3 regions of the Paenibacillus sp. 2KB_20 genome follow, and region 1 is predicted to be linked to each of the others. Evidence: riboswitches for the same ligand, from Rfam matches in the RefSeq annotation. Region 1 holds a riboswitch; each other region holds the start of a gene.
The links. A riboswitch is a leader RNA that binds a small molecule or an ion and turns the genes downstream of it on or off. The one in region 1 is predicted to bind thiamine pyrophosphate.
Positions count from the first base shown of each region.

Region 2: another riboswitch for thiamine pyrophosphate. It lies ahead of AB4124_RS19755 (YkoF family thiamine/hydroxymethylpyrimidine-binding protein); the one in region 1 lies ahead of tenA (thiaminase II).
Region 3: another riboswitch for thiamine pyrophosphate. It lies ahead of AB4124_RS06610 (ABC transporter substrate-binding protein); the one in region 1 lies ahead of tenA (thiaminase II).

Region 1 covers NZ_JBFRHH010000005.1:337,233-347,928, reverse strand. Annotated here, with positions in the region: gene AB4124_RS16110 (ABC transporter substrate-binding protein) at 153-1,175, shown strand; gene AB4124_RS16105 (VOC family protein) at 2,586-3,086, opposite strand; TPP riboswitch at 3,343-3,446, shown strand; gene tenA (thiaminase II) at 3,587-4,273, shown strand; gene thiM (hydroxyethylthiazole kinase) at 4,325-5,167, shown strand; gene thiD (bifunctional hydroxymethylpyrimidine kinase/phosphomethylpyrimidine kinase) at 5,164-6,171, shown strand; gene thiE (thiamine phosphate synthase) at 6,168-6,824, shown strand; gene AB4124_RS16080 (hypothetical protein) at 6,931-7,458, opposite strand; gene AB4124_RS16075 (hypothetical protein) at 7,482-7,907, opposite strand; partial or broken gene thiE (thiamine phosphate synthase) at 8,047-8,202, shown strand; gene AB4124_RS16065 (BglG family transcription antiterminator) at 8,468-10,420, shown strand; gene AB4124_RS16060 (fructose-specific PTS transporter subunit EIIC) at 10,667-10,696, shown strand, end outside.
Region 2 covers NZ_JBFRHH010000007.1:181,502-192,197, forward strand. Annotated here, with positions in the region: gene rbsK (ribokinase) at 1-690, shown strand, start outside; gene AB4124_RS19710 (hypothetical protein) at 939-1,124, shown strand; gene AB4124_RS19715 (nucleotidyltransferase family protein) at 1,541-2,089, shown strand; gene AB4124_RS19720 (class I SAM-dependent methyltransferase) at 2,189-2,896, shown strand; gene AB4124_RS19725 (NUDIX hydrolase) at 2,899-3,363, shown strand; gene AB4124_RS19730 (histidine phosphatase family protein) at 3,360-3,908, shown strand; gene AB4124_RS19735 (methyl-accepting chemotaxis protein) at 4,108-5,358, opposite strand; gene AB4124_RS19740 (class I SAM-dependent methyltransferase) at 5,543-6,265, opposite strand; gene AB4124_RS19745 (nucleotidyltransferase domain-containing protein) at 6,413-7,111, shown strand; gene AB4124_RS19750 (sporulation protein YjcZ) at 7,215-7,313, shown strand; gene AB4124_RS19755 (YkoF family thiamine/hydroxymethylpyrimidine-binding protein) at 7,385-7,990, opposite strand; TPP riboswitch at 8,075-8,177, opposite strand; gene AB4124_RS19760 (nitroreductase family protein) at 8,360-8,962, opposite strand; gene AB4124_RS19765 (ABC transporter permease) at 9,489-10,442, shown strand; gene AB4124_RS19770 (iron chelate uptake ABC transporter family permease subunit) at 10,432-10,696, shown strand, end outside.
Region 3 covers NZ_JBFRHH010000002.1:158,123-168,818, forward strand. Annotated here, with positions in the region: gene AB4124_RS06595 (EAL domain-containing protein) at 176-1,210, opposite strand; gene AB4124_RS06600 (diguanylate cyclase domain-containing protein) at 1,416-2,954, opposite strand; gene AB4124_RS06605 (VOC family protein) at 3,191-3,574, shown strand; TPP riboswitch at 3,746-3,857, shown strand; gene AB4124_RS06610 (ABC transporter substrate-binding protein) at 3,971-5,002, shown strand; gene AB4124_RS06615 (MTH1187 family thiamine-binding protein) at 5,094-5,387, shown strand; gene AB4124_RS06620 (ABC transporter permease) at 5,384-6,139, shown strand; gene AB4124_RS06625 (ABC transporter ATP-binding protein) at 6,194-7,027, shown strand; gene AB4124_RS06630 (TatD family hydrolase) at 7,107-7,922, shown strand; gene AB4124_RS06635 (aspartyl-phosphate phosphatase Spo0E family protein) at 7,955-8,131, opposite strand; gene AB4124_RS06640 (extracellular solute-binding protein) at 8,289-9,839, opposite strand; gene AB4124_RS06645 (carbohydrate ABC transporter permease) at 9,908-10,696, opposite strand, start outside.

The sequences.
Region 1 (10,696 bases):
TTTTAGGTGAAGGGACCCCATCTGTCAATGAGCTTGATAATCATTCTCATAAATATCTTGATATTTTTCAGGAAACCCTTTATAGTTTTGAATCAGTGATTGATAATGATTTTCAAGTAGAAGGATATGACACAAGGGGGATTTAGATAGGAATGGGAAAAGGAATGGCAAATAAACCAACGAGAGGCCTCAAGTTTAGCTTGCTGGCTCTCATTATGATCGTGATTCTTGCCGGTTGTGGAGCAAGCCCAGCGAAAGAAAATACAAACAATACCGGCGGCGACACGACGAATAATGCAAGTGGTAACAATGGTAGCGCAGCAAGCGAATCCTATGAAGTTACACATGCGATGGGTACGGAAACAATCAAGGGAACCCCTCAAAAAGTGGTGGTTCTCACGAACGAAGGAACCGAGGCGCTTCTCGCATTGGGCGTGAAGCCAGTAGGCGCTGTTAGATCCTGGACAGGTGACCCATGGTATCCACATATTAAAGACCAGATGGAAGGCGTTACCGTTGTCGGGGAAGAGAGCCAGCCGAACATCGAACTGATCGCGGGCCTGCAGCCGGACCTGATTATCGGCAACAAGATGCGTCAGGAGAAAGTATACGAGCAATTGAAGGCGATCGCGCCGACCGTTTTTGCCGAGGATCTTCGCGGCGAGTGGCAGAACAATTTTGAACTGTATGCCAAGGCGCTGAACAAGGTATCCGAAGGCGAGGAGCTATTGGCTGCATACGACAAGCGGATTCAGGATTTCAAAGAGAAGGCCGGAAGCAAGCTGGACGAGACCGTTTCCGTGGTCCGTTTCATGGCTGGCAAGACGCGCGTGTACCATACCAATACGTTCTCGGGCGTCATTTTCGATAAAATCGGCATCGCCCGCAACGACATGACCAAGAACGCCAAGGACGATTTCGTTGACGAGATCACGAAGGAACGTTTGCCTGAGGCAGATGCCGACAGACTCTTCTACTTCACTTATGAAACCGGGGATGGCGGCGCCAACCAAACCGAGCAGGAATGGATCAACGATCCATTATGGAAAAACCTGAACGTCGTCAAGAACGGCCAAGCCCACAAAGTGGATGATGCAATCTGGAATACAGCAGGCGGCATCCTGGCGGCCAATCTGATGATTGACCAGCTGCAGGAGTTTTACGGCATTCAGTAATGAATGCTGCAGCCTAGTATTATCGTATAACGGATGATGCTAAGTGAAAGCTAAAAAAGGAGGCATCCCAAAAGATCTCAGATCTTGAGGGATGCCTCCTTTTTTAGCATCACAGCATCGCCAGTACTGCCGCTATAAGGTATGCCACACCGCACGCCAGCACAGCTTAACCAAGTCCCCTACTTCGTGCCGCTGCCCCTGACTGTTATCGGACTCCGGATCCCTTATTTCTCAAATTGCCCCCGATTTTTAAATCTAACGGACACAGAATCCCTTATTACCATAATTACCAGCCTATTTGCTATCATATTCAATGAATAACGTACCTGGTGTCCGTTAACTCTCATAAATAGCACCTACTCAGCCAAATAACGTATCCTCAGTCCATTACGCTCAAGGAGTAGCACGAAGTCCAGTAGATCATCAGTAGCCAAGACCAGCAAGTAGCACCAAGATCAGCAGCAGCACCAATACCAGTAGTAGCACCAAGATCAGTAGTAGCCAAAACCAGCAAGTAGCACCAAGCCAGCAGGTAGCAACAAGATCAATAGTAGCACTCAGACCAGCAGTAGCGATAAGACCACCTGTCAACGGACTCCAGATCCCTTATTTCTCAAATTGCCCCCGATTTTTAAATCTAACGGACACAGGATCCCTTTTTACCACAATTACCGGCCCATTTGCCATCATATTCTATGAATAACGTACCTGGTGTCCGATAACTATCCAAAATCACACCTTCTCAGCCAAATAACGTATCCTCAGTCCGTTACGCTCGAGGAGTAGTACCAAGTCCAGTAGATCATCAGTAGCCAAGACCAGCAAGTAGCGCCAAGACCAGCAGTAGTAACAAGACCAGCAAGTAGCACCAAGCCATCAGCAGCACCAATACCAGTAGTAGCACCAAGATCAGTAGTAGCCAAGATCAGCAGTAGCACTCAGACCAGCAGTAGCGATAAGACCACCTATCAACGGACTCCAGATCCCTTATTTCTCAAATTGCCCCCGATTTTTAAATCTAACGGACACAGGATCCCTTATTACCACAATTACCGGCCCATTTGCCATCATATTTTATAAATAGCGTACCTGGTGTCCGATAACTATCCAAAATCACACCTACTCAGCCAAATAACGTATCCTCAGTCCGTTACGCTCGAGGAGTAGTACCAAGTCCAGTAGATCATCAGTAGCCAAGACCAGCAGTAGCACCAAGAACCAGTAGCACCAATACCAGCAGCAGCCTCAGCTATACACGCTGTGTTACCCCGGTTTCTACCTCTAAACCATAGCTACTCTGAGTTCCCGCCGGCCCCAACATCGATTATAATCCGAGCCATCCATGCATACCCCTAGACACCGAGTCCATCCGTGCCCTCCTGTTATACTGCTATTGCTTCACTTCATATTTTACGAAATCTTCACCACAATCTCCGCACCGGCAACATAGGTCATCGCTTTGATGTATTCCGGGTCTTGGGCACGCTGTTCCACTTCTTCCGGAGTGAGGTCCTCCATTCGTGTCTGTACCCACCATAAGTTGCCGAACGGGTCCCGTACCCGTCCCACCTTGTCGCCGAAGAACAAGCTCGTTGGCTCCGTCACCGAGACGGCTCCTGCGGCCAGCGCTTGCTGATACACATCTTCGCAATCCTCAACATATAAACGGAGGTATGCCGGGCTATCCGGCCATTCCGGTTTCGCGTCAAACATCATGACGACGGCATCCCCGATTCGGACCTCGGCATGGCCGATGATACCATCACCAACATAGACGCGCGCTAACTCTTCAGCTCGAAAAGCCCGCTGCAGTAAATCGATCAGCGCTGCGGAGTTTCTTGAGATGATCCATGGTGTCACGGAGGTGTAGCCGTCCGGAATGGGCTTAACCGCTTTCGATGGGTTCGTCATAAATACGCTCGCTCCTTTAAACTTCATTTATTTGCATAACTCTTATGTACTCACTATGTTGGGGAATACATGACAACCAAACGTCAGTGTTCCCGTGACAAGTTTCGGCCGCCGGCGTTTTTTGCGAATAACCTCAGCCACCGAAAAACATCATGATCACCCGGGTATGGGAGGGTTCGAGCGTGGGCTCCGCCCACGAACAGTTAACATTTGACAGCATCCATAAACCTATGTACAGTATTAGACAAAAGAATAGGAAGTCCACTAGGGGAGCCGTTGGCGGCTGAGACAAGAGTATATCTTGGACCCTTTGAACCTGATCTAGTTCGTACTAGCGTAGGAAAGTGGAGCCTTCGTATATGAGGTCTCGGTGCGTTTTTTGGCGCACTCGGGCTTGTTGACGAAGCCGCTCCAGTTTTCGGGGGCGGCTTTTTAGCGTTGCCTGGAAAGTCGTGTCTTATGGACTTCCTGCTCTTCAATATGTTGGAGGTGGGACAACAATGAGTTTCACGCAAGAGCTCCGTCAGCAGGCGGAAGGAATTTTTCAAGCAATCTTCGATCATCCCTTCGTAAAAGGCATTGCCGGGGGGAACCTGGCGCGGGAACAGCTGATTCACTATGTGAAGCAGGATTTTGAGTATTTGAACGCCTACATGCGGATCTACGGAATCGCCATATCCAAATCGACCAGCAGGGAAGAGATCGCCACCTTTAACGAACAGATATCATTCATCCTGCACAGCGAGGTGCACCCGCATCAGAATTTGTGCGCAGCCGCGGGGGTGACCTACGAAGAGCTTCAAGGGTATCCACTGGCTCCGTCCGCGCATCATTATATCCGTCATATGCTGACAGTGGCGCACGAGGGCAGTCTAGGCGAGATTATGGCCGTACTACTTCCTTGCCCGTGGACGTACCTGGAGATTGGCTGCAAGCTGCTGGATGAAGTGAAGCCGGATGAATCCCATCCGTTCTATGACTGGATTAATTTCTATGGCAACCGTGGGGAAGACGCGACAGCCAAGTTCTGCAAACGTGTCGATGAATGGGCAGAGCGCGCGACGGCAGCCGAGCGGGAACGGATGAAGGAGCATTTCATGCTGAGCTGCCAGCTGGAGTATATGTTCTGGGATATGGCATATAAGCAGGAGGAATGGCCGGTGCCGCTGCAGGCTGCGGTGCTGTAAGGAGTCATAATAAGCACATAAATTCCAATATAGATAAGAGAGGCGATTCATATGCATGCATGGGAAAAAGAGGTTTCGGCGCTTTTAACGAAGGTACAGCAGACGAGCCCCCTCGTTCACAATATGACAAACGTGGTGGTTACGAATTTTACGGCTAACGGCTTGTACGCGCTGGGCGCGTCGCCGGTCATGGCTTACGCGCCGGAGGAAGTGGCGGATATGGCCGCCATAGCGGGCGCGCTCGTGCTGAACATCGGCACGCTGAACCGCGAGCTGGTGGATGCGATGATCATCACCGGACAATCGGCGAATGCACATGGCGTCCCGGTCTTGCTGGACCCGGTCGGTGCGGGAGCGACCCGTTTTCGGACGGAGTCGGCATTGCGGATCCTAAGCGAGGTGAAGGTTTCGCTCGTGCGCGGGAATGCGGCTGAAGTCGCTCACCTTGTCGGGGAGGCGCGCGAGATCAAAGGCGTAGACGCTGGCAATAGCGCAGGCAGCAATCATCTAGAGCTGGCTGTGCGGGCTGCCCGCGAATTAGGCACAATCATGGCCATTACCGGTGAAGAGGACGTGATTACCGATGGAACCGAAGTGCGTATCATAACCGGCGGGAATGCTCTGCTCACGAAGGTCACCGGCGCAGGGTGCCTGCTGACCTCGGTGCTGGGTGCCTTTGCGGCAGTGGAAGCAGACCTGCTGCTTGCGGGTACGGCGGGTCTGGCCTTCTACGGGGCCGCGGCGGCGAGAGCTGCGGAATGCACGGCGGACCAAGGACCGGGAAGCTTCCAGATTGCTTTCCTGGATGAGCTGGCAAAACTTCATCCAGGCTCGTTGGCGGGATATGCCGCTGTCCGGGAAGCGGGAACGGCTGCCGCCGGTGGCGCACGATGAGCAAGACTCGCGTGCCCCGGGCACTGACGATTGCCGGGTCCGACAGCGGCGGCGGCGCCGGCATTCAGGCCGATCTGAAAACCTTCCAGGAGCTCGGCGTATACGGCATGTCGGCGATTACCGCGATCACGGTGCAGAATACCTTGGGGGTTCACGGCGTATATCCGCTTCCCCCAGAGGCAGCAGCCGAGCAGATGGAAGCGGTTGGCTCAGACCTCGGAGTAGATGCATTGAAGACGGGCATGCTGTTCAACGCCGAGGTCATTCGGCTGGTTGCTGACCGGATTCGGGCATTCGGCTGGGGGAAGGTCGTTGTCGATCCCGTGATGATTGCCAAGGGCGGAGCGGAGCTGCTGCAAAGCGAAGCGGTGCAGGCTTTAAGAGAAGACTTGCTGCCGCTGGCCTTGATCGTCACCCCCAATATACCGGAGGCCGAAGTATTGGCGGGGATGCGTATCCGCACGATGGAAGATCGGAAGGAAGCGGCCAGACGTATTCATGATCTGGGGCCCAAGATCGTTGTGATCAAAGGCGGCCATGATGAGGGAATGCTTGGAGCCGGTGAAGGTGCGGATCGCGAAAGAGACAGGGGACCCGCTATAGCGGCGGATACGCAGCAGGAAGAGCAGCCTTGGTCCGAATTAACGAATGACCAAACGAGAACTGCCATTCCCGCCGGGGAGTTGCGTAGGCCCCGTCCTTCCATTTTCAAGGGCGACGGTCCTCCGGGCAGTCCTCCGGTCATGGACCTCGTATACGATGGCACTGCCTTCTCCGAACTATACGGTAAAAGAATTCATACCGTTCATACGCATGGTACCGGCTGTACTTTCTCTGCCGCCATCACTGCAGGCCTGGCCAAAGGCTTGAGTGCATTCGATGCGATTCAGAGCGGGCGCTTATTCATTCAAGCGGCCATTGAGGACAGCTTGAATCTGGGACAGGGACAGGGTCCGACAAATCATTGGGCGTACAATCGGCGCCGTCAGGAGGTGCTGCGATGACGGGCAGAGTGACACCCGAAATGATGAAACAACATTTACGGATGTACCTCGTGCTTGGCAGCGTGAACTGTATCGAAGAGCCAAGCCGGATTGTGCAGGAGGCATTGGCTGGTGGCGCGACCTTGGTCCAGTTTCGTGAGAAGGGACATGGCTCGCTTGTTGGCGAGCCGATGATCCAGTTGGCTCGCCGGATCCAGGATCAGTGCCGCCAAGCGGGCGTACCCTTCATCGTCAATGACGATGTGGAGCTGGCACTGAAGCTGAACGCCGATGGCGTGCATATCGGCCAGGACGACGAATGCGCGGCTTCCGTACGGGAGCGGATCGGCAACCGGATTCTGGGTGTCTCCGCCCATACCGTGGAGGAAGCGAGGCGCGCCATTGTCCACGGTGCCGATTATCTTGGCATCGGACCGATTTATCCAACCGTCTCGAAGGATGATGCCAAGGCAGCACAAGGCCCAGCGATTCTTCGTGAACTGCGCGAAGCTGGAATCTATCTGCCGATCGTTGGGATCGGCGGGATCACCGTGGAGCGCGTGGAGAAAGTCATGGGAGCGGGTGCAGATGGCGTCGCGGTGATCTCCGCCGTGACGGGAGCGGAGTCGGCGAGGAAGGTAGTGGAGGCTATTGTAGATAAGAGCTTCAGGTAGATTGGATATTTTTAATGAGAAAGGATATTAACAATTAATTGAACTTACTATAAAAAAAGAGTGTCGAAATTTTTCGACACTCTTAACAACTATAGGGTAAATTTTATTAGTTTAAGTGTTCTGCTTTTCCTTCTACATACCATTGTTTTGATCCATTTGAGTTCTTCGTTTTCATGTTAATAACAATATAAGAACCATCATACTTCTGCCAAAACTGCTTGGCTTCCGTTAACTCGGAGTTTATTAGAATAGCAGGCATGTAATCCCCTACTTCTAGGTTTGCTCTTCTTTCTTCGCCATAAAATGCATCAATAAAAGACGATTTCTCTTCTGATTTGAATTTTGAGTATAATTTATCTTCAATCTCGATGGAGCTTATCATATTCCATTCGCTTAAGTCTTGTTGTGTTGTCAATGTCACGGATTTAATTGAATGATGTAGGATCGTTTCTTTCCCTAAATTCCATGAAGAAACAAGTTTGTTTTCTACGTTTTTAATATATTGTTGTTCTTCTTGATTTTCTGTATTAAAAGAGAAGATGTTTGTTAATGAGTCACTCGCATAAACACTAGAACCTGATATAGCAAATGCTAGACCGAGAGTTATTATAGCAGTTCTTTTTTTTACCTTCATTAAGATGCTTCCTCCTTTAGTCATCATTTGTTTTTTAGTATATTTACTGAACCCGAATTAGTTACATCACTGCCAGTAAGAGGCGAAAGGCGAGAATTCCAATTCATAACATAAAATCCGAATGTTTTATGTGTACAGCTTGAGATATTAGCTGCCGCGCTTCTTAGACCGGAAGGACGATAAAGGTCATCGATATCATAGCTCGATCCTAAGTATGTTCCGTCACGGTATAATTCCATGTAAGCAGAAACCGAGCTTACTTTCTCATAGGTACTTTCATATATTCCGCCATCAACATACCAATCAGAAAAATTGTTATGGCACGTTCTCAAATATATATCTGGCGATGCATTTGATTTTAATGAAAAAGCATGCGGTGAGAAAAGAGACAGCGTGAGCATGAAAGCAAGAACAGATAAAAAGGCCGGTTTAAATAGTTTTTTGAGCATAATTTAATTTGATTCTCCTTAATATTAGTCTAAGCATAAACCTAATATAAAGAAATAATTAATCCATTCCCTTTTAACATTTACAATATATGAAATTAAATAAGGCTCATTGTCTAAAATTAACAATAAATACCTATTGATCGGCGGGATTACCGTGGAGCGCGTGGAGGAAGTGATGGGAGCGGGTGCAGATGGTGTCGCCGTGATATCCGCCGTGACGGAGGCGGAGTCGACGCGGGAGGCTGTGGAGGCTTTTATAGGAAAGATATGCCGTGTAACCGAACGAATTTCTTGAGATGTAAGAGGATTATAATACGGATCATGAACAAGAGTGCCGAAGTTTCTGCGGCACTCTTGTTTTGTTAACGTCAGATTTTAAAAAAACGGTATATGCTCAGCTTTTCCGTCAACATGCCATTCTTTTGCTCCATCCGCATCTATCCATTTTCGTGCAGCATCCCAGATCAGATTGCTATACAGACCTGGATATGATATACGTAGGACTATGTACCTGCCCCGCATTTAGAGAGCTCTCCAAATAAGTTGAATAGGAGATCGGAATGAATAATAGGCAAAAAGAGATTTTTCGCAATTTGTTAATGGAACCGAACCGGCTGTGGCTCGTTCAGGATCTAGCGGATCAGACCGAGTGCTCGGAGAAGACGATCCGGAATGATCTGAAGGTAATTGATGAATATATAGTTAAGCACTCCAGTGGTAATCTTGTGAAAAGGCCGGGACTCGGCGTTTATCTGGAGATCGGGGAAGCAGATCAGACTGATTTATTCCAACGTTTGTATTCCAACGAGAGTTCCACCGAGCATGTATCCGATGAGGAAAGGGTGCTGCATCTGGCTTACCGGCTCTTGATGAACGCGAAGCCCGTAACCATTCAGAATCTGGCTTCTTTGTTTTATGTGAACAAGACGATTATTCGTCGAGATATGGAGAAGATTGAGGGCTGGCTGCACAGCTTTGATCTGAACTTAGTGACTAAGCAGCGTGTGGGCTTAATGATTGAAGGCTCCGAGAAGAACAAACGGATGGCGCTGGCGCGGTTGAACCAGTTGATCAATCGTCCGGAGTTGACGGGACAGATGATGCGTAAGCAGTATGAACCGCATGAAATTGCAACCGTATTCAATGAATTGAAGGCGTTGCAAAAGCAACATCAGCTCCGCTTCACCGATGAAACCTTTGAAAGTCTGATGCTGCATATTCTGCTTATGGTCAAACGGACCAAGCTGGGACAGCCAATTTCGCTCTCTGGGCAGGACATAGCCTTTTTGGAGAACAAAGCGGAATTTGCATGGGCGATAGACTTTTTGAAGAAGCTGCAAAAACTGTTCGCCGTACCTTTTTCTAAGGAAGAAACTGCTTATCTAACCCTGCACCTGCTTGGCGGGAAGTTCCGATACACAAAGGAGGATGAAGGCGGTGGGCGGAGTGATCTGGCAGACAGCCACCCCCTGCTACCCCAATTGGTTGAGCAATTGATTCGGCGGATGTCGGAGTTGAATATGATCCCTTTCTCCAAGGACCAGGTATTATTGAACGGGTTGAAAGTGCATTTATACACGACCATGAACCGTCTTCATTATGGTCTGGCTGTGTCCAATCCGATGTTGGCTGAGATCAAAAAGATGTACCCCTACATGTTCGATCGGGTCATCATGGCATTGGAAGAGGTAGGGGGAGCGCTCCAGCTGTATTTTCCCGAAGAGGAAGCCGCCTATTTGACGCTGCACTTTCAGGCGTCTGTGGAACGGCTTCACCAGAATGAAAGCCATCCTCAGAAGGCCATTATCGTGTGTCATATGGGCGTCGGGATGTCCCAATTGCTTCTCGCGAAGGTGGAACGGAGATTCCCGTCCGTGCATGTAGAGACAACGATGTCCAAAGCGGAAGTTGAGGATTATCTGGCAGCTCATGAGGTGGATCTTATTATTACAACGGTGGATCTGCCCAAGCTAAAATCACCTCACATCCTCGTTTCCCCACTGCTCGAGGCCAGTGACGAGCGTAAGCTGGAGCAAGCGATCCGGCGGCTCGATGAGCCGGATTGCAGGGCGGCTGAGGAATCAGTCTTTTTGAAATATACGACACCTTTTCTCGTCTTTCCTCAGCAGGAGATAGAGCGCCCAGAACAGTTAATCGCCAAATTTGCGCATATGCTGGAGGACAAAGGGTATGTCGAGGCAGGATATGCGGAAAGTGTGCTGGATCGTGAGAATATGTCTGCTACGACGATTGGCGGTGGCATTGCTATCCCTCATGGCAGCCCGAAGTGGGTTAAACAGTCCTGCATCGTGATTGTTACTCTGAAACAGCCGATCACCTGGGGAACCGAGAAAGTAGAGCTTGTGTTCTTGCTTGCGGTTAAGCACGATGAGCGGGAAGAGATGAGGCAGCTGTTCAGAGAATTGTCGCATATCAGTGAGCAGCCGGCTTTGGTCAGTGCGTTATCTAAGGAGACGGATGCGATGCGATTGCTGAGTACGTTAAAAGGGTAATATTAATCTAAGAAACATTGATGATCAAGCAGGGCGTATACGTCCTGCTTTTTACATTCTTTTTGGGGTCCCCGTAAAGTATTTGGATAAGCAACGCAGCATAGGCTCCACTTGGTGGGGATATTTTATTGCGATATAAACCTGTTTTTCCGGAAGTTCCGGTAAAAAGTTCATCCGATAACAGCGTTTTCAGCGTGTACACTATAAATGTAAGCGGGAACATGAGAGCAAAGGAGAATGACGATCATGAAAATATTAGCGATTACTTCATGTCCT
Region 2 (10,696 bases), on a different contig from region 1:
GAGGAGCGCGGGGTTGGCGTTACATCCGTCCTCTCCAAGACAGGCACCTCGGGGATGGCGATCATCACGGTTAACGAGGCGGGCGAGAATTATATCGTGTTGTCGGAAGGAGCCAATGGGCGGTTGACTGAAGAAGATGTTGCGACTGAGGTGAAGTGGGATGGAGTATATGCTGTACTGCTGCAAAATGAAATTCCATGGCAGACGACGCAGTATGTTATCCAATCGGCCAACAAGGCAGGCGTTCGCGTCTGGTTGAATCCGGCGCCTGCGCGAAAGATCCCTCATGACGTGTTGCCGCTGATCGATACCTTGATTGTGAACGAGACGGAAGCCGAAGTGGTAAGCGGCCTAAAGGTGGAGGACACTGCTTCAGCCGATGCGGCTGCAGCGTCGATTATCGGCAGAGGCACCTCCAACGTGATCATCACCCTTGGCGAGCAAGGCTGCTTCTATGTGAATGCACAAGGTGAGCGTTTCACCGTTCCGGCTTTCCACGTCAGACCCGTGGATACCACGGCGGCAGGAGATACGTTCATCGGTGCTTATGCGGCAGCTTGCACGGAGGGGCTGGAGACGGAAGAAGCGCTTCAGTTTGCAACTGCAGCGGCTGCATTGACGGTGACCCGGCCAGGCGCGCAAGCCTCCATACCGTCCAAGGAAGAGATTCTGGCTTTTATAAATAAGTAATTCGTTGCACAAGCGGGAGGGCGTCTTCGTTGCCTTCTCGCTTTTGTTATCTTACCCACTCGTTTTTCAATGTGCGACGGAGACGTACCATGAGGGCGATCCACCATCTATTCCGGATCTGATGAGGTTGCAATGGTTGTGAGCGATGGTATGTGAGATCTAAATGGAGCTGCCCGACATGTTCTGCTGAACCCTTTCATATAAGTAAGAGTGATAATAATGAATCTATGAAATGGGGTATCTGACTAATGGCAAAACAAAAAAGAGGCAAATCCTTGTGGAACCTACCAACTCGCGCGCGCGGTACATGTCCGGTGTGCAAGAGTACCCGAACGAAATTGTTGTATCCCCGAACCAAATCGGACGGGACTGCCCTGAAAGTGTGCAAGCGCTGCGACGGCGCTTCGCAGGAGCGGGTGGACGCGGCTGTGTAGCTAGCACCACTGGACTTGATTGTTCGGTAGTGGGATTATTTCGTGCATGGCTGTCCGAAATCCGGCTTATAAGCTCTCTCACATGAGCATACCGAAATCAATCTGGCTCAAGTTGAAGCTGTTATGGCGCATGCATGCTCAGATTTCTGTCCAACATGCAGCTCGGGTATCACCCGCTGCGTCCCATAATCCCTGCCTTCTCTTGCCGTTCAGGGATTATCTGGAATATAATAGTTATATCTATGAGTGTGCATAGACCGTTTCCTTCTCTTCGTGAAGCGGTCTATGCTTTTTTACACGAATACAGGATTTTAGGGTTACGCTCTTGTTCAAGTTGCAGCTAACTAATATAAGAACTTATGGCAGTTGAATGGTAAGAGGGCTGAGAAGAATTTAGGTCATTGGCGGTGGATGGTATGTTAGAGAAACGGTTAAAGGAGTACATAAGACAGCATCAGCAATTGATGACGGATTTGGACATCGTTCGTGACTTAGGGCTGCCGCAATGCTATATTGCTGCAGGCTACATCCGAAATTATGTGTGGGACTTGCTTCATGGATTAGAAGGGACGGATCGGCATACGGATATCGATGTGGTGTATTTCGATCCGGAAGATGTGTCTGAAGTCCGGGATATTCGATTGGAAGAGCTTTTAAGAACAACCACGGGGAACCCGAAATGGTCGGTCAAGAATCAGGCCAGAATGCATGTGAAGAATGGAGATGAACCCTATCATTCGACCCATGATGCGCTAGCTCATTGGACGGAGACGGCTACCGCGGTCGGGGCAAGGCTGAACGCCGAAGGAGAGCTTGAGCTCTGCTGTCCTTACGGACTGGAGGATTTATTTGCGCTTCGTGTTCGCAGATGCCCAAACTTTCATAAGCGACGCTATTATTTGGAACGGGTAGGAAAGAAGCAATGGCAGGATCAGTGGCCGCAGCTAACGATAAGCGAAGATTAGAAAAAGGTGTCCTAGCAGGAGTTGCAGTGAGCAAGTATGGGCTTGTCCTTATGGAATTTATAGAGTGACCTTATAACGGCCAGAACAAGGGGATATAGCATGGACATATTCAACCGCGCACGTGAAAAGGAAATATCGTATCACGAGACATTGTACGAAGAAGCCGTACTGTTTCAACCTGGGAGCTGGTTAGCCAAGCCCGTTCAGACGGTCCTGGATCATTTGGAATTATTGCCGTTTCATGAGATGCGGGTACTGGATCTAGGCTGTGGCGTCGGGCGTAATAGCATCCCGGTTGCGCAGCGGATCCAAGCGGTTAACGGGAAGGTCATCTGCGTGGATCTGCTGCCATCGGCAGTTGACAAGCTGCGGCAGTATGCTGCATTGCATGGCGTAAGCTCAAATCTTGAGGCACTTGTGGCAGACGTAGAACACTATGAAATTACCGAGGATACTTATCATTACGTCATCGCATGCTCATGTCTGGAGCATATGAGCTCCGAGGAAGCCTTTGTATCCAAGATCAAACAGATGCAGGCTGGAACCGTGGAGCGGGGCGTACATTGCTTATTGATGAGCACCGAGGTAAAGGAAATCGATCAGGAAACGGGTTTGGAGGAGGCAGGCTTAATCGAGTTGAATCTATCCGCCGACAAAGCCTTTTCCATCCTTGATGAGCTGTATTCGGAATGGGAGATCTTAACGAGGCGGCAGGTGCAGCAGGATATTCAGGAAGTGAAGGATGGGAGAGACGTACTTTTCCGAAGTCAATGGATTACCTTCACTGCTAGAAAAGGAGGTTGTTGACCGTGGTGAAACATACGCATCTCGGTGTTTATGGAATACTGATTCAGCATGATCATATCCTGTTGATCCAGAAAGCGAGAGGACCGCACAAGGGGAAGTGGGATTTACCGGGCGGCTCCATTGAGTTCGGAGAAGAGCCGGAGCATACGCTGCAGCGCGAATTTTTAGAGGAAACCGGGCTTTCTCCGATTAAGGGGAGCATTCGGACGGCTGTATCTTACACGATCGTATATCAGTATGAGGCGAATCAGATGGAAGAGCTGCATCACATCGGTATCATGTATGATGTCGAGCTGTTGGATCTTCAAGCTGTTATCAAAACGGACGGTGACGGCCAAGACTCATTAGGAGCCAAATGGATTCCCTTGGAGTCATTGGGGGTGTTACCGTTAACACCGTTTGTAGAGATGATGATGGAGCCCGTATTAAAGGGTGAGGCTCATAAAGAAGCAGAGGTCGAAGGATGACGACTCTCTATTTTGTAAGACATGCGGAATCTCCCTTTATCGATGGGAAGGAAAGGTCGCGGGGATTGTCCGCGGAGGGCTCCCTCGCTGCGGTTCGAGTCAAAGAATTGCTCCTGGGTGAAGGGATTGACGCTATTACTTCAAGCCCTTATCAGCGAGCCAAGGACACGGTCCAACCATTGGCGGATGCTTTAGGACTCCCGATTGCGGAGCAAGAGGACTTAAGGGAACGGGAGGTCGGGGATTTTCAGGGGCATTCCTTCCTCGATGCCAAAAAGATACTGTTTCAGGATCCAACCACGTCCTTTCCCGGAGGGGAATCCAGCAAAGCCGCACAAAGCCGAGCAGTCCAGGTGCTAGAGGGAATCTTGAATACGCATTTAGGAAAGCGTGTCGTAATTGGCACGCACGGCGACATTATGACACTTATGCTGCAGCATTATGATCAACATTTCTGGCAAGGAATGACGCTGCCGGATATATATCGAGTCGAGTTTGAAGAAGGGCGGCTTGTGAATATCGCGCGGTTATGGAGCGAGCAATAATGCAGGTGTACTTGACATGATACAAAAGGGAGCTGTCCCATATGAAGGGTCTGCTCACACGGACGGTTCGTCAGATTAAAAAATGTGTCCAATGAAGAAATGGCTGTGCTCAGGATAGTATCTTTGCACAGCCATTTTTCGCATTTTCGGTTCGTTTGCTGCTTCGAAAGTAATAGACATGATGGAGGCTGTACCCTACTTAAAATTTGAAAATGTTGATCGTTTTTTGCAGCCGGAAGACGGCATTATTCATCGCTTCTGCTTCCTCGGCCATCTTCTGGATCGATGAGATGCCCTCATTCATGGATGCCGACACCTGCTCCGTGCCTGCGGCGGATTGCTGCGTAATCGCCGATATATTCTGAATTGCGGAAGAAATGCTCTTCGCACTTTCCAGCATGGATTCGCTCTCCTTGGAGAAAGCGGAGATCTGTTCCGAAATATACTGCACACTGTTTACAATCTCCATGAACACCAGCTCAGCTTCACGGATCATTTCGGTTTGCTGCCTGACGACCTCTTCATTAATTTTTATGTTCTGAGTTGCATGTTTCACGTCCGATTCGATGCTGCGTACGAGATTGAATACTTCTCTAGTCGATGATGTGGATTCCTCAGCCAATTTACGCACCTCTTGGGCGACAACGGCAAAGCCAGCGCCATGCTCGCCTGCCCTTGCCGCTTCAATGGATGCGTTCAAGGATAACAAGTTGGTCTGATCGGCAAGTTCCGAGATCGTCTCCGTGATCTGCGTAATTCCCCTGGCGCTCTTAGCCAGCGCATCAATGGATTCCGAGACCTTGGCTGTTGCGTCAATATTACGCTGCATCCCTGCAGACTGCTTGGCAACGGAGTCCCTTCCTTGCTCAACCAGTCCCAGCGTTTCGATCGAACGGGTATTCATTTCCTGGGTTGAATGCGTATAATTGCTGACCTTCTCTTCGATCTCACCGATGGAATGCGTCATTTCGGCTACGTCTTCCGATATTTCGTTCGCGCCGACGGCCAGCTCATTGGAAGATAAGGAGACTTGATTCATCACTTGAATGAGCTCCTGGTTTTTAATCGAGATGTTGGAGCTTGACGACATGACCTGGCGGGTGATATCCGAGGTTTCCTGCAATATTTTTCGAAGCTTGTCCACCATGCTGTTGAACGTTCGGCTGAGATCGTTCATGCCCCCAACCTCTTCTACCTGGAAGGTGAAGTCGCCTTTGGCGATTTTGGCGGAAACGCTGGAGATCTCCGCAAAGGAATTGGTAAGCGTTTTCTCAATAAGACGAGAAAGAGGAAAAGTTAAACCGGTTAGTGCCACGACGATGACCACGCCAATGATTGCTTTACCCATTAGAATAAATGCAAGCAGCATTGGAACCGCAAACAAAGCGGCAATGAGAAAACAGGCTGCGGTAATTTTTCGCGAGATAGGGAGTCTGTTGAACCATGCCATAAGAATGAGTCCTCCTCAACAACATAGGATATATTTACCATGATTATAGCATCGACAGGCAAAACTAGATATAACGAATTGACAAAAAGTGTTGGATTAGGTCGAAAGGACTGAAATTGAGGAGGGAGAGGGGATACGCAGCAAATATGCGAATCCCCACTTGATGCACAGATATGAAGTGATTTTATTTTACAGCCCGGAATAAGGCGGAAGCGAGATAATCGGTATTATCCAGGATCATGCGGTCATGCTTGAACAACGTTTCCCAGAGCGCCACATCGAACAGGAGTCCTTTATCGCGCTGTTCAAATGTATCCAGATGACGTGTTTGCTCTTCCTTTAACTGGTCATTGAAGTGGTTGTACTCCAGAACTTCTTCCTGTTTAAACCCGCAAGCCAAGAGGGAGTCCGCCCATTCTTCCCTCATCATGAGATTAGGAATTCCGAAGAATTCGAGCAGTTCCTGAAGTTTTGCCTCCGGCATGGGTTTATCAAGCAGCAATTCTCTGTCCTGCAGGACGCCCCCATGATCCAGAACGCGATAATATTCGGGCAGTGATTTCGTAGTATCCGTAAATACGGTAACGGATTCGGCCATGATTAGGTCGAATTGGTTGTCCTCGAAAGGCAATGCGCATACATCCGCTTGTTGGAACTGCACGTCGATTTCCATCGCTTCGGCTCTTGCACGGGCTTTTTTGATCATATTTTCGTTCAGGTCAATGGCTGTTACTTGATACCCCATCTCCGAAAGATGGCATGCAGTTCTGCCCGTTCCACACCCGACCTCCAAAATGCGGCTGCCCGGTTGAATGGGATAATTCTTCAGCATTCGGAGGGTTGCCTCGAATCCTCCCGGGTGGGCACTGCCCATACCTAATTTGGAGAGCATATGAATATAGTTCATCTCATCTATCCCTTCTTCCTTGTCATCAACATGAGGGTAATCGTTTATTTATTTACCATATGATTCAGGTACGTTTAGGGTTTTAGCTGAATTAGATATTTTGAGCCCTTTTTTCGGGAGGATCAGAATTATACTGGAGGAAACGTCATGAGGATGGAACCGGTAGAGGCAGCGGAACGCATCATACAATACGATTATCCCAACTGTTTGCTTGCTGTGCTTGGCGGCAGCGCGAGCAGAGGTGAACATAATGAACAATCCGATTTGGACCTCATAGTCATTGAACGGGATGGTCATGATTTCAGCAGGAAGACGATAGAGGCACATGGGTGGATCGCGGAAATATTTATATTGTCTTTATCCTCCTACCGCGAATATTTCGATGAGGGAGTGATCGCGGCGAATCCTTCATTGCAGCGGATGGTCGTAGAAGGGACGGTGCTGCACGCGCTGCCTGAGGGGGAAGAGGTGCAGGCGGAAGCCCGAAGCGACTTGAATTACGGACCCATGCCCTTGACGCTAACCGACATTAACGAATACCGTTATATGCTAACCGAGTACCTGCTGGATTTGCAGAGTCCCCGAAGGGATGCCGAAAAGTGGTTTACGGTGCACAAAATAGCGGCGATTCTCTGTGATTTTGTACTTAGGGTGAACCGGGAGTGGACGGGTGAAGGGAAAACGCTGTTCCGTCTGTTCAACCGCTATGACTCGATCTTGGGAGAACGATTGGAAGCAGCGCTCACGGCGATGTATCGCCAGGATGATCCTTCAGTTCTTATGGCATTCACCGAGGAAATGCTCCATCCGTACGGAGGCAAGCTTCTCATTGGTTATGAGGAATAGAATAAAAAGAGGGGTACATTAGCCGTGACACTAGCACGAGACGGGAAATACTATAATAGCGTGATTACATCACGTCATTCTTTAAATCCAGGAGGGGATCTTCATGAGCGGAGTATATGGCGGCGGTGGATGGAACAATTCAGTAGGAATTATTTTGGTTCTCTTTATCCTGCTCGTAATTATCTTGAGTGCTTGGGTTTAAACCGTCAAGATTCTTGGCAGTAGTGACAGGAAGCCCGGCGCTTGCCGGGCTTTTGTATGCCTCGATGAGGCTCAATTCGATGCGGCTTTGACCGAAGGGCTGTGTGCGGATACAACCGCAGTCATGACCAAATGGCTGCTGTCGGATTGAATCGCATGTAAAAAAGCCTCTTCAAGGGATCCAAACACCTGGGCCAGTGACCCATCCAATCGGCTGGCGTAATGAACGCTTCCGGCGAATGTCCCGGCTGCCTTCGTACGATTAACTTCACCGTAGATGACATCCATGTAGTCATCGGTACCCATGGGGTAAAGAGCGAATTGGCAAGCAGTCTCAATATCGGCATGTTCCCCGATGTCGTTGTTTAAGAGAGTCGAATCCTCGGTCATATATACATCGGCGTCCGTATCTCCGGGGCAACCGATGGAATAAGTACCATTAAAAACGGTATGCACGCCACTCGCTGCAGCATAGGCGAATATCGCCCTTGTCACATCAAAGACATGCTCTGCACGTCCACGAATACAGGTGCTCACATCATCTGTCTGAATCCATACCTTCCCCGTATCCACGGAATGTAGTGCGCCCATGATGACCTCCACAAACCGGTCCGTCATGGGAAATACCGAGAACCGGCACCCGACGATCCGACTGGTTCCGCACACAAGCTCATTCATTGTTATTTCCTCCCCATGATATAAGTCCACGCAAAAAAACCGCACCCCGTGAAGAAAGTGCAGTTATGCCTACGAAAAGAAATAAACATAAATGCTACACTTCCCCACGCTAGTATGACCTAGATCGGGTGTTAAGGGTTAACGGCAAACCGCCGTCTCTCAGCACATGGCACCCCTAGTACAGCCAACAACCTATGTAGTTGGTTATCGCAAGTTTGCCCGGAGCTTCTGTTATCTTAGAAGTTCGAGGGTTCTTACTTGACTAATTGTATCGCTTAGTGATCGGTTTTTCAATCTTTGCCCATTATAAAAGGACCGCCTATCCAAGTTGCGGGAACTTAGGGAGGCGGCCTTTTTTCATCTATTTAATTAGTTGTATACTTTTACGCGATCTTCAAGCGGTGCAAATTCTTTCTCGCCTGGTTCAGCAACCGGCTTACCGAAAGGCATTTGAGCAAGCAGCTTCCAGCTTTCCGGGATGTTCCATTCGGATTTTACTTTTTCGTCGATCAGCGGGTTGTAGTGCTGCAGGGATGCACCCAGACCTTCTGCTTCAAGGGATGTCCATACTACAAATTGCAGCATGCCGTTGGATTGGTTGGACCAAATCGGGAAGTTGTCGGCATAAGCGGCAAAGTTCTGTTGCAGCCCGGCAATGACGTTGTTGTCCTCGAAGAACAATACCGTACCGTAACCAGCGCGGAATGCACCCATTTTTTCGGCAGTGGATTTGAATGCTTCTTCATCGCCAACGACTTCCTTCAGGATGCCTTCCGTGATGTTCCACAGTTTATCATGCTGTTCGCCAAGCAATACAACGACGCGTGCACTTTGAGAGTTGAAAGAAGACGGGGTATACTTAACCGCTTCGTTTACGATTTCCTGAATACGCTCGTCCGAGATAACGGATTCTTTGCTAATCCCATAATAAGAACGGCGACTTTTGAGTGCAGTTGAAAAATCTTTAGACATTGAAAAAAAACCTCCTGGTGTAATCGAATTTGCATACGCCTGATAAGAAGATGTCCTTTACTTCAAGCAAATATGCATGTTGCTTATTTAGCAATATTTTTAATTATCATTCCATATTAACTTACGTTTAGTTAGGAATAATATTTATGTTAGTATATTAATATAACTTAGAGTAATTGTCAACGACTTTTGATTAAATATAATTTCCCTTATCTATTAAATATGAATTGAATCCGTTTGGCTTTTTGAGAAGCTTCATTATATGGAGGTTTAAACGAAAGGAGTGCTTCCTACCTGAGGATATTAGCTATGTCTTCTCGAAACTTCATATTATGAACAATTCATGAACAAAATATACAAGTATGAACAAATTAATTGATTTTGATTCTCAATTACACTTGTCGAGCCAGAATGAGGATGATATAATGCATATCAGAGCGCGATTGATAATCAATCTCAATGAGAATGGCGTTGGAAATTGCGAGATCCCGGATATTTTAGAGACATACGCATAGAAGGAAGAGCCATGAAGATTAGATACTTATTTGCAGCCGTTGTGGTACTCTCGATAATCTCATTATTTATTGGAGTTAAAGATATCTCTCCACTGCAACTGTTCTCGATGACAGAACAACAACAGCATATTATGCTTGTAAGCCGGATTCCTAGGCTTGTCAGTCTTATATTGGCGGGTGTCAGCATGAGTATCTGCGGATTGATCATGCAGCAGCTCAGCCGCAATAAGTTTGTATCGCCGACCACGGCAGGTACGATGGACTCTGCCAGACTGGGGATTTTGGTAGCCATGCTCGTCTTCACGACAAGCGGTCCGCTTATCAAAATGCTCGTGGCATTTGTATTCGCTCTGGCAGGAACCTTTATCTTCATGAAGATACTGGATCGGATTAAGTTCAAGGATGCGATCTTCATCCCGCTCGTAGGGCTGATGTTTGGTAATATCGTGAGTTCGATAGCCACCTTCTTTGCATACAAATATGATCTTATTCAGAATATGTCCGCATGGCTTCAGGGTGATTTTTCCATGATCATGAAGGGCCAGTATGAAATGCTCTATATTAGTATCCCGCTTTTGATTCTGGCGTATCTGTTCGCCAACAAGTTTACGGTGGCCGGAATGGGAGAGGAGTTTGCAACCAACCTGGGTCTTCACTACCGGAGAGTTGTGAATCTGGGATTGGTCATCGTGGCGCTGGTTACGGCATCTGTTGTGCTGACGGTCGGCGTGATTCCGTTTCTTGGTCTGATCATACCTAATATTGTCAGTTTGTACTTAGGAGACCACTTGAAAAAAAGCCTTTCGCATACCGCGCTTCTGGGGGCCGGGTTCGTACTGTTCTGTGACATCCTGGGCCGGATCATTATTTATCCCTATGAAATTCCGATTAGTCTAACCGTGGGCGTACTCGGAAGCGGTATATTCATTTTCTTACTGATGAGGAGAAAGGCTTATGACTTATAAAGCCAAACTCGGCCTGTTGGCCGCAGCGGCAATCATCCTGGTGGCAGTCTTTCTGTTCATTGATCTTGGCGGCAATTGGGATTACGCGCTTCCAAGAAGAATCAAGAAGGTGCTTGCCATCATTCTGACCGGCGGAGCGATCGCTCTGTCTACCACGGTGTTTCAAACGGTCACGAATAACCGGATACTGACGCCAAGCGTTATGGGATTAGATTCCTTATATGTACTGATCCAGACCACCGTCATCTTCGTCT
Region 3 (10,696 bases), on a different contig from region 1:
TGTTTTTACAGAAAGCGGGCTCCTTCAGACATCATTACTCCTTCTTGAAGGACCCATCTTCATCCATCCCAAGCATCTGTATTGTCCGAACTCAGCCGAAGGCTGCGGCAACCAGATGCCAAAGCTCCGCATCAAGATGGCGGGGGAATTGCCGATTATGTATGCTATGAATAGATTAGTTGAGAATGAGGTCACGCGGAGGCCGTTCAGATGGCTTCCCAAACAAATACCCCTGCGAGAGCTCGATCCCGATTTCTCGGCAAAAATGAAACTCCTCCCGTCTCTCAATGCCTTCAGCCAGCACCATGGCCCCAAAATCATGAGCCATGTTGGTGATCATTTTGAGCTGCTTCTGCTGGGCGGGATTACGATCGCAATGGTCGATCAGACTCCGGTCGATTTTCACATAATCCGGCTTAAGCTTAATCATCTGTTCCAATGTGGAATACCCTGCTCCTACGTCATCCATGGCTACCGAGATTCCATGACTGCGATAAACCTCGAAAATCGATTGCAAATGCTTAACATCATCAATCTTCTCGGTTTCCACGACCTCAAATACGAAATCCCTCGGATCCAGATGGAGCCTGTCTATGGTATTAAAGGTGTGGCTTAGACACATCTCCGCATCATATATGGAGGATGGCAGGAAGTTCACGAATCGCTTCACGCCGATAGGAAGCCACTCGGCACTGGTCTCAATGGCACTGGTTCGTGCTGCCCGGTCCAGAAATGCATGCAATCCGGTTTTACGGGCTGTCTCAAACAGCTCATACGGCTGGAACCTGGCTCCCCACTCTACCGGACGAAGGAGAAATTCGTAGGCCACGATCTGCTCGGATGTATCCACGATGGGCTGCATGTAGCTCGTAAACTGCTTATGTAAAATGATACTCACCATATCGTAATGCTCCATCTGCAGTTCGAACTTCTGCATAGGAGTCCACGAATGCCGGATTTGCGGAGCTTCTCCACCGGTAACACAGAAGGACAGCTCTTGACGAATCTTCAGCGGAAGGGGCTGCAGACACTTCATCATAGAGATCAGGTCCGCACGTACCTTGTAGTTCACAGCACAACCCTCATTGTTCTCTTGTACCGTGTAGCCGTTCACTGCCAGCAACTGAATAAGCTCACCACTTGCAGGCTTCATATGAATGGTCCCCTGGTCCTCAATCGGTTCAAAGGTGCTGCAATTGTCGCAAATCATGTTCGTCCTCCTTGGCAAGCTAGCTCTCACTATGCTTCTTATCGGCATTTTGAATATGATTTCTTTGCATTTTATGGATTTTATATCGAAGTTATGACCTATTTTAAGAGAAATGCGCAAGATTCGTGCAATGATTGCTCCAAATTCTACAAAAATCGACTTATATTGCTTTTAACAACCTATTGTCGATACTATGGTCATACATTCATCTACTCACCTTTTGATCCAAAAGCTGCAGCAGCATCGTCCGCTCTACATCAAAATGCCAGGGGGCGTTCCGTTCCTTCGCCGCATACATCGCTGCATCCGCACGACCAATCAGCTCCTGGTCATTTCTGGCATGATCTGGATAAACCGCAATACCGATACTCGGCGTGGTTCGGACCTCATGCCCTTCCAGCTCGTACGGCTCACTAAGCATCGTCCAGATCTCCTCCGCCATCCAGATCAGCTCCTGATCATCGCCTGCTGGATGGATCATGACGGTGAATTCGTCTCCACCTAAACGGGAAACCAAAACTCCCTTGGATTCGAGTGATTGAAGCCGGTCTGCAACCTTTCGTATCAACAAATCGCCGGCACGGTGGCCGTATCGGTCATTGACTCGTTTGAAACGGTTCATATCCATATACAGCAAGCCTACACGGGAACCTGTGCGGTCCGCCTCCTTCAGCGAACTTGACAGCCTTGCATTAAAATAACGACGATTATACAGACCCGTAAGATCATCGCGATGTGCCAGGGATTCACTCTGTATCAGACTTTCATGCAGTCGATCCAACAAGCGGTCGTTCTCGAACTGGATCAAAATCTGCCGGAATAGGATCAGGATAACGCACAGGGAAAGGCCGGTAAACAGTCCAGTCCACCCTCCAAAATGCTGCGCCATAAGGGCAAACATCCCGCCGAGCACACTGTAGGGAAGCAGGTACCTTACGATCAGGTTTCCGGTTGAACGAGGCTCCCGCTCGCCAACAGATGGATTACGGGTATCAGGAGCGGAATGTCCGCCTGCGAAACTAATGAAAAATACCGATAACGTATAGAGTGGATACAGGTAAGAGCGAACCTCGATATCCAAAAGATCAACGAGATAGATGTACAGAACATCTCCGGCAATAAATGTACTTCCGCCAAGACATAACAGGATGGCCGCCCATTTCCTTAACTGTCCGGTATTAAAATACAACACCATTGTAAAAAAAATAAGTACCATTGCGCACAGTGGATACAGCATGTCCACCCAAAGGTTTCCCCATACTGTCTCATGGGCCAGACCCTGAAGCTCAGGCTTGATGAAATATTCCCATCCTACCGTCATGACCGCTATGCCAACAATCACGATATCCAGCATAAACCGCAGCCCCCGAAACGAACCCTGAACATGCCGGAATAAATAAATGAGAGAACTTGCGAACAGGATAAGTTCGAGCCCCCAGAACAAATGGGTTAGAACTGACAGGAAAGCGCTCTCTTTTCCAAACCAGATATTGCATGCGTGGAGGGTTCGGGCCACTGCCTCCCCCATCAATCCGAGACTCACAATAAGCCAAAACCTGCGAAGATGAACCTCATAACGCCGACGGATCCGCATTAAATAAACGGAAGCGGCTGCAGGAGAAATAATGACTAGTACACGCTGAAGCGATAAAGCATCAGGCATCCACAGAGCGATCATTATCTGAATGAATGCATATATTATGGCGAGTCGAATCCACAGATGATCTGCTGGAGTTGGACTCATAAGCATTCCTCCTCGGCCAAAAGGTAAGCTGGTTCACTTTAAGTGTGTTAGGTCTTTTGAATTAACATATCTATTTCTCATGATACTTTTTGCCCACCCAAAAGTAAAGATGAGGAAATGAAAGAAAAATCATCTTATTAGTCCGTGCACGAACAACATAACACCCACTTGACGTATAGGAATTATATGATAATATTTCAGTCATATCTTATATGAATCGGAAGGGGTGTTGAACCATGTCACAGAAACGATTGGATCATGTTGGTATTGTTGTCCGGGACCTTGAAGCTACAATCGCCTTCTATACATCCGTAGTTGGACTTGAATTGAAGGATCGCCTGACCCATACCAATGGCGTCATCCAGCTGGCGTTCCTAGGATTTAACGGCAGCAACGAGACGGAAGTCGAGCTTATTCAGGGATACAGCGACACGCTTCCTTCGGAAGGAACTGTACATCATTTTGCAGTCAGCACGGATAACATTGAAGAGGAATATGCCCGTGTGCAGGGACTTGACGTTCCTCACTTGGACGAGGAAATCATGACGCTTCCGAACGGGTACCGCTATTTCTTCGTGCACGGTCCCGAAGGAGAATGGATTGAGTTTTTCCAGCGCTAACCTCTGCGTAGAAGCCGTATTCAAATACTTTATCTTGTGAAAGGTTCATAGCATCAATTAATTCTCCCATTGCATTAGTGTTCTAACAAAGACCTGTCACGTTCGCGCCTCTTCGAACTAGACAGGTCTGCTGTGTTAGGACTATAATAGCGGATGTAATGATCGAAACTTCATAAATACCGGGGGAGCTGGAATTTGGCCGGCTGAGAGTGTATCCGATATGATACTGACCCTTACACCTGATCTGGGTAATGCCAGCGTAGGAAGCCCATGTTTGCGGCAGCTTTTATTTGCCGTGGTATACACTTACGCCGTCATGCGTCCTGATATCATCAGGGCGTTTTTTTTGTGGAGTTGCGAGGTAATAGAAAGAGAATTCAAAGGAGAGAAGAAACGATGAAGAAGGGAAGATGGATTCCGCTGCTTCTCGCTTGCGTCCTGCTGATGGTTGCGTCCGGATGCGGTACAAGCGGAGAGAACAAGAAGACAGGCGCCGCAGGTGAGGACAGTCAGACTTCCGGGAAGCTCCGTGACGTACAGCTGATGCTCGATTGGTCCGCCAATACGAATCACACCGGCCTGTATGCAGCGAAGGAGCTTGGGTATTATGAGGAAGAAGGGCTTAATGTCCAGATCGTCCAGCCGGGAGCAGGCGGAACGGACACGCTGGTCGCATCCGGCAATGTGCCGTTTGGCATCAGCTATCAGGAAGGCGTAACGCTGGCCAGAACCCAAGGATTACCGCTCGTTTCCATCGCAGCGATCATTCAGCATAATACATCCGGCTTTGCGGCTCCCAAGGATAAAGGCATCTTGAAGGCAGGCGATTTTGAAGGGAAATCCTATGGCGGCTGGGGCTCGCCTGTGGAGGAAGCGGTTATGAAGTCCATCATGGAGATCGATGGCGCCGATGTCAGCAAGGTGAATATGGTCAATATGGGCGATGCCGATTATTTTACGGCCGTCAAACGCGACATTGATTTTGCTTGGATTTTCTATGCTTGGACGGGTATTGAAGCCGAGCTTCGCAATGAGCCGCTTGACATGATTTATGTGAAGGACTACTCCAAGCAGCTTGATTATTACACACCGGTGATCGTAACGAACGAGAAGCAGATCCAGGAAGACCCTGAGCTTGTCAAAGCGTTCATGCGGGCGACTTCAAAAGGATACGACTATGCGATTCAACATCCCGAAGATGCGGCAGCCCTGCTGACGAAGGCTGTTCCCGACCTGGATGCCGAACTGGTTCTAGCTAGCCAGAAATGGCTGAGCCCCCGTTATCAGGATGATGCATCCCGCTGGGGCGAACAGAAAGCCGAAGTATGGTCGGGGTACGCAGACTGGATGTTTGAGCGCAAGCTGCTGGAGAAGGAACTTGACGCTGACAGCGCATTTACCAATGAATTTTTACCGGAGAAGCCATAAGGTTATTTCTATATAAAAGAAGAGAGACGGCCTTTGCAGCAGGCCGCCTCTCTTCCATTACAATACAGCTTGCACGAAAGGATGAGTTTATATGGCGAATACTCTCTTGAGCATTCAAGTAATACCGAGAACGCCAAACGGGACCGACAGCATCCCTTATGTAGATGAAGCGATCAAGGTTATTCAGGAATCAGGCGTGAAATACGAGGTTCATGCACTCGAAACGACCATGGAGGGAGAGCTCTCCAAGCTGCTCAAGATCGTTGAGCGCATGCACGAGGCGCTGGTGAATGCGGGCAGTCCCAGCATCATATCCCAGGTCAAAATCGCGCATCATCCAAGCGGCATCAGTATGGATAAGCTGACTGAGAAATACCGTCCATGAGAAGCTGGTGGAGTTCTGTTTGGCCGCCCGTTGTGGCGGTTCTCTTCTTTTTGCTGGTATGGCAGGCGGCAGTATCCGTGTTCGACATTGAACCCTTTATTTTGCCTGCACCGACGGCCATCGGGCATGAGGCCGTTACCGGAGCTTCCGGCCTCTTCCAGCATACAGCGGCCACCCTGCAATTAACCCTGATCGGCTTTATAATCGGTACGGCAATCGGTCTAATCATCTCGCTGGCACTGCACATGGTGCCTTTTCTCAAAACCGCCCTTTATCCGCTTCTTATTCTTAGCCAAAATGTGCCGACAATCGCCCTAGCCCCGCTTCTCATGATTTGGTTCGGCTTCGGCATGCTGCCCAAGGTTATCGTGATTACGCTGGTCTGCTTCTTCCCTGTCGCTGTTGCGGCCCTGGATGGACTCGCACGTACCGACCGCACCATGATGAATTATATGCAGATGGCGGGGGCTACCTCGTGGCAAATTTTCACCAAGCTGGAGCTGCCGCATGCCCTTCCCTCCATCTTCTCCGGGATTCGAATTGCGGCCACCTATTCGGTCATGGGGGCGGTTATCGGGGAATGGATCGGCTCGGACCGGGGAATCGGCTACTACATGATGCTGCAAAAATCCGGCTACCGCACGGATCGGGTATTTGTTGCCATCCTGGTCATCGTCTTGCTCAGCCTGCTGATGGTGCTGCTGATCACCCTGCTGGAGAAACGGCTCATTCGCTGGAATCGAAAAGGTTGAGCCCCCTGTGAATAGACATTTCGAATCTTATATGAAAGGAGGCCATTTATCGATATGACACATCAAATCCCCCTGCCGCTCCAGGACGGGGCTGACCCGTCCACTGCGTCGGTCTCATCAGCACCTGCCCTCGAGGTTCGCAGCCTTCGGAAAACCTTCCGCGACCGGCGCAGCGAAGTGCATGTACTGGATGGCCTTTCGCTTCAGGTACAACCCGGGGAATTCGTCTCCTTGATCGGTCCTTCAGGCAGCGGAAAGAGCACACTCTTCCATATCATCGGGGGATTAACCGCTCCGGATACGGGTTCGGTCCTCATGGATGGTCAGGACGTGACCGGGGAAAAAGGCCGCATCGCCTATATGCCTCAACAGCCAGCCCTGTTCCCTTGGCGTACGGTGGAGGACAATGTGCTCCTTCCCGAGGAGCTGAGAGGCACCACGAAAGCCACTGCCAGGGAACATGCCCGCAGCTGGATGGAACGGGCCGGTCTCACCGGCTTCGAAAAAGCGTATCCCCACACCCTTTCAGGCGGAATGCAGCAGCGGGCGGCTTTTCTGCGCGCACTGATGAGTCCCCAGGAAGTCATGTGCCTGGATGAACCGTTCAGCGCATTGGATGCGCTGACGCGCAGTGATATGCAGCGCTGGCTGCTCGATATCTGGGAGGATACGCGCCGTTCGGTGCTGATGATTACCCATCATATCGAGGAGGCGCTGCTCCTTTCGGACAGCATCTATATCCTGTCAGCCCGGCCCGGAACCATCTTGAAACGGGTAGAAGTCCCTTTCTCCCGTCCGCGCCGGGAAAACATCCTGATGGATCCGTTCTTCATCGCATTAAAAACTGAAATTTCCGCCATCATGCGGGAAGAACAGCATAAGCGCTGACCGATTAAGGCCAGCGGAATACATACATCCATGATTAGCCAAGCGCTTCGTGGAAGCTTACAAGCGAGGTTATGTAACGATGAAATCATTTACGCAAAGTGAAGCCAATTTCCCACTGTTGGATACTCATATTCATCTGGACAGCTATTCGTTATCCGATCAACAAGCGATTCTCGCGGATATCCGTCATCATGAGGTTCAATCCGTTATCTCCGTCTCCATGCATCTGGCTTCCTGCAAGCGAAACCTGGAGCTGGCCAGGCAGTACGGACCGATGGTGCGGCCGGCTTTCGGTTATCATCCGGAGCAGCACCTCCCTTCCACTAACGAAACCGAAGAGCTGCTGGATTGGATGGCAGAGCATGCCGATGAGATGGTCGCCGTAGGAGAGGTGGGTCTCCCCTATTACGCCAGGCTGGAGGCTGAATCGAAGGGCCGACCTTGGGATAACCGCCCTTACGCCTATCTATTGGAGCAATTTATAGCATTTGCTAAAAAGCATCATAAACCGGTGATTCTGCACGCTGTATATGAAGATGCGGATATCGCATGTGATTTGCTCGAAAAATACGGCGTCACTCGTGCCCATTTCCATTGGTTCAAGGGCCCCCGTGACACCTTGCAGCGGATGGCCGGTAACGGATACTATATTTCCTTCACGCCTGACATCCTCTATGAGGAAGAAATTCGGGATATGGCATGTAGGTATCCGGATCATCTCGTCATGACCGAAACCGATGGTCCTTGGCCGTTCGAAGGTCCGTTCACCGGACAGATGACCCATCCTCGGATGACGGCTGCTGTGGCTGCGGCATGGGCGGAGCTTCAGGGGCTGTCCATATCCGAGGCTCGCAGGATTTTTTATGAGAACGCCGCGAGACTTTACGATCTATAAAAAGAATCTTCATTCAGCTTTAAGTCGGTTGTTTACGCAATCGGCTTGTTTTCTTTAAGAAATCGGTTATATTGATTAATCAACTCATCAAGCACGATCGATTGACCGAGGACTTTAGGATGATTAAAATCACGATACCGCTGCTTCATCTTATGAAGCTTATGCCGTTCTTGCTCGATATTAAACTTTATGCCTTCCTTCGTTTCCATGACTTTATATCCTCCCCTCATGTAATATTTTATGCTTTAATGTAAAATTATAGGATGTTTAATATTAGACATCAGAAATATAACATGGAGGAGCTATTCCTGTTATTCACGCCAAAAAACCACAATGCAAGTTGCAGCATTGTGGTTTTGGATTCCATTATTTAACGTACTTCTCCTGATACGCCTTTGACATCTCGTCTGTAATTTCCTTCATCTTCGGATCACTCTTGATCGTTTCAATCAGTTTATCGTACGATTCAACCGGTTCTTTGCCCGTGATGACCATGACCCGCATATCCTCCACCTTCTTGGAAATCTCGGGATAGTATTTGTTATAGGCTTCCGAATACAGCTCTCCCGAAGGATTCGGAACCTTGACCGTCTTGCGCTCTGTGACAATCTCTACGTTCCGCTCATATACTTCATCCGGCATCCCTACCGCGCTAATGGCCATATCGTCGCTGACGAGGTGAATCATATTGTTCAAGTTGCCGTCACCCGTCTTATCCACGGCGGCCTGCGGCGTTGCAACCTTCTTCCCGTTCTCCACATTATAATGGACACCTTCGATTCCGTAGGTCAGCATCTCATTGCCTTCTTGACTATAACCGTAATCGAAAAACTCGAGGATTTTCTTCACTTTCGCCTCCGGCACTTTCTTCGGAATCAGGTACACTCCATAGTACGGCGATCCTGAAGGCGTATACTTCACCCCGTTTGCATTCTCCAAGTAAGCAAGCGGCATTAGATCCGCCTTGGGGTCAACGCCTTTCACGGCTTCGCCGGTCACCCAGGCATGGTTCATGGACATGCCCCCTACCCCTGCCTTGGCGCTTCGCATCGTATCCATCACCTGCGAGAACTTCATGATCGCGAAGTCTTTGGGGAACAAGCCCTCGTCATAAGCCTGTTTGATCCACAGCATGGCCTCCCTTGACTCGTCCGACGTCATAATCGGAGTCAGGGTATTATCGGGTTGAAGCTTCCAGGACCCTTGCGTTTCATTAAATATATTGTAAATATAAGCGAGAGCCCCCGGATTTGCGGCATATGGAATCTCATCGGCCTGTCCATTACCATTCGGATCCTGTTCCTTAAAAGCCTTTAACACGTTATGGAACTCATCCAGCGTTTTGGGCGTTTCCAGCTGAAGGGCATCCAGCCAGTCCTTGCGGATCATCGGGAACACTCCGCCGCCATAGCTAGGATAATAACGAGGAATGACGATGTTCTTGCCATCCACCTTGGTGATTTCCCACATTTCCTTCAGTTCTTCGCGGTTCAAATTCGGATAGTCTTTAAGAAACGGCGTCAGATCCCAGAAGACGCCCTGCTTCAGCATTTTCTGCAGCTGCGGGTTCTGCATCGTTTCCACGAAAGTAACCTCCGGAAGATCGCCGGATGCAAGCATGACATTGATCTTCTCTTCGGCCGTGGACGGCGACAGCCACGTAATATTCAGCTTGGTATTGGTGCGTTTCTCGAGCTCTTTCCATAGTACATTGGTGTTGTCTATGAATTCGGTGGCATAATTCAGGGTCTGTATCGTAATGCTGGTTGGTTCACTGTTGTCTGTTCCGCTTCCGTTATCGCTCGGTGCACTTCCGTCTCGGCTGCCGCATGCGCTAAGCAAGAGCGAGCTTGCCAAGAGCAGCACCCCCGACATTTTTAAAAACGACTTGCCCGGCTTGGTTTCCTTTTTTTTCATCATTAGACCTCCCTTTTAATTTACATCTCGTCTGACTGATCATGATGGCAGTTAGACCGTATATCGGATCATTCCTTGACAGAGCCTACCATCGCCCCTTTGGCGAAGTGCTTCTGCAGGAATGGATACACTAACATGATCGGAACGGTTGCAATCACGACCGCCGCCATCTTCAACGTTTCTGTTGGGACGGGACGGTTCACTTGGAAGGCGAATCCGCCGCCGCTCCCCGATCCCATCGTTGTTGGGTCCACAAGCATATTTTGCAGCAATACTTGCAGCGGCCACATCTTCTGGTCGTTAATAAACATCAGTGCGTTGAAGTACGTATTCCAATAGCCGACGGCAAAGAACAATCCAAACGCCACCAACGCCGGCAGCGACAACGGCAGAATGATTCGCCAGAATACGCCGATATCATTCGAGCCGTCGATCATCGCCGCTTCCTCCAGACTTTCCGGAATGCTGTCGAAGAATCCCTTCATGAGCAGCACATACCATGCGCTGGTCAAGCTCGGCAAGATCAGCGACCAGACGCTGTCAATGAGTCCCACATTGCGGACGACCAAATACAGCGGCACCAATCCCGGCGTAAAGAGAAAGGTGATTAGGATCATAATCATGATGGCCTTGCGAAACCGAAGGCGTTTACGGGACACCGCATAAGCCAAGCCCCCGGTAACAAGCAGGCTGAGCAGCGTGCCAACCGTAGCCAGGAACACGCTCACGGAAATCGAGGTGACAAACAATCCGTTGGACAGTAAATGCTTGTAAGCATCCAGCGTCCAAACCCGCGGCCATAATATCAAGCTTCGTTGATAATATTCCACCGGATCGGTAAACGACAAAATAACGGT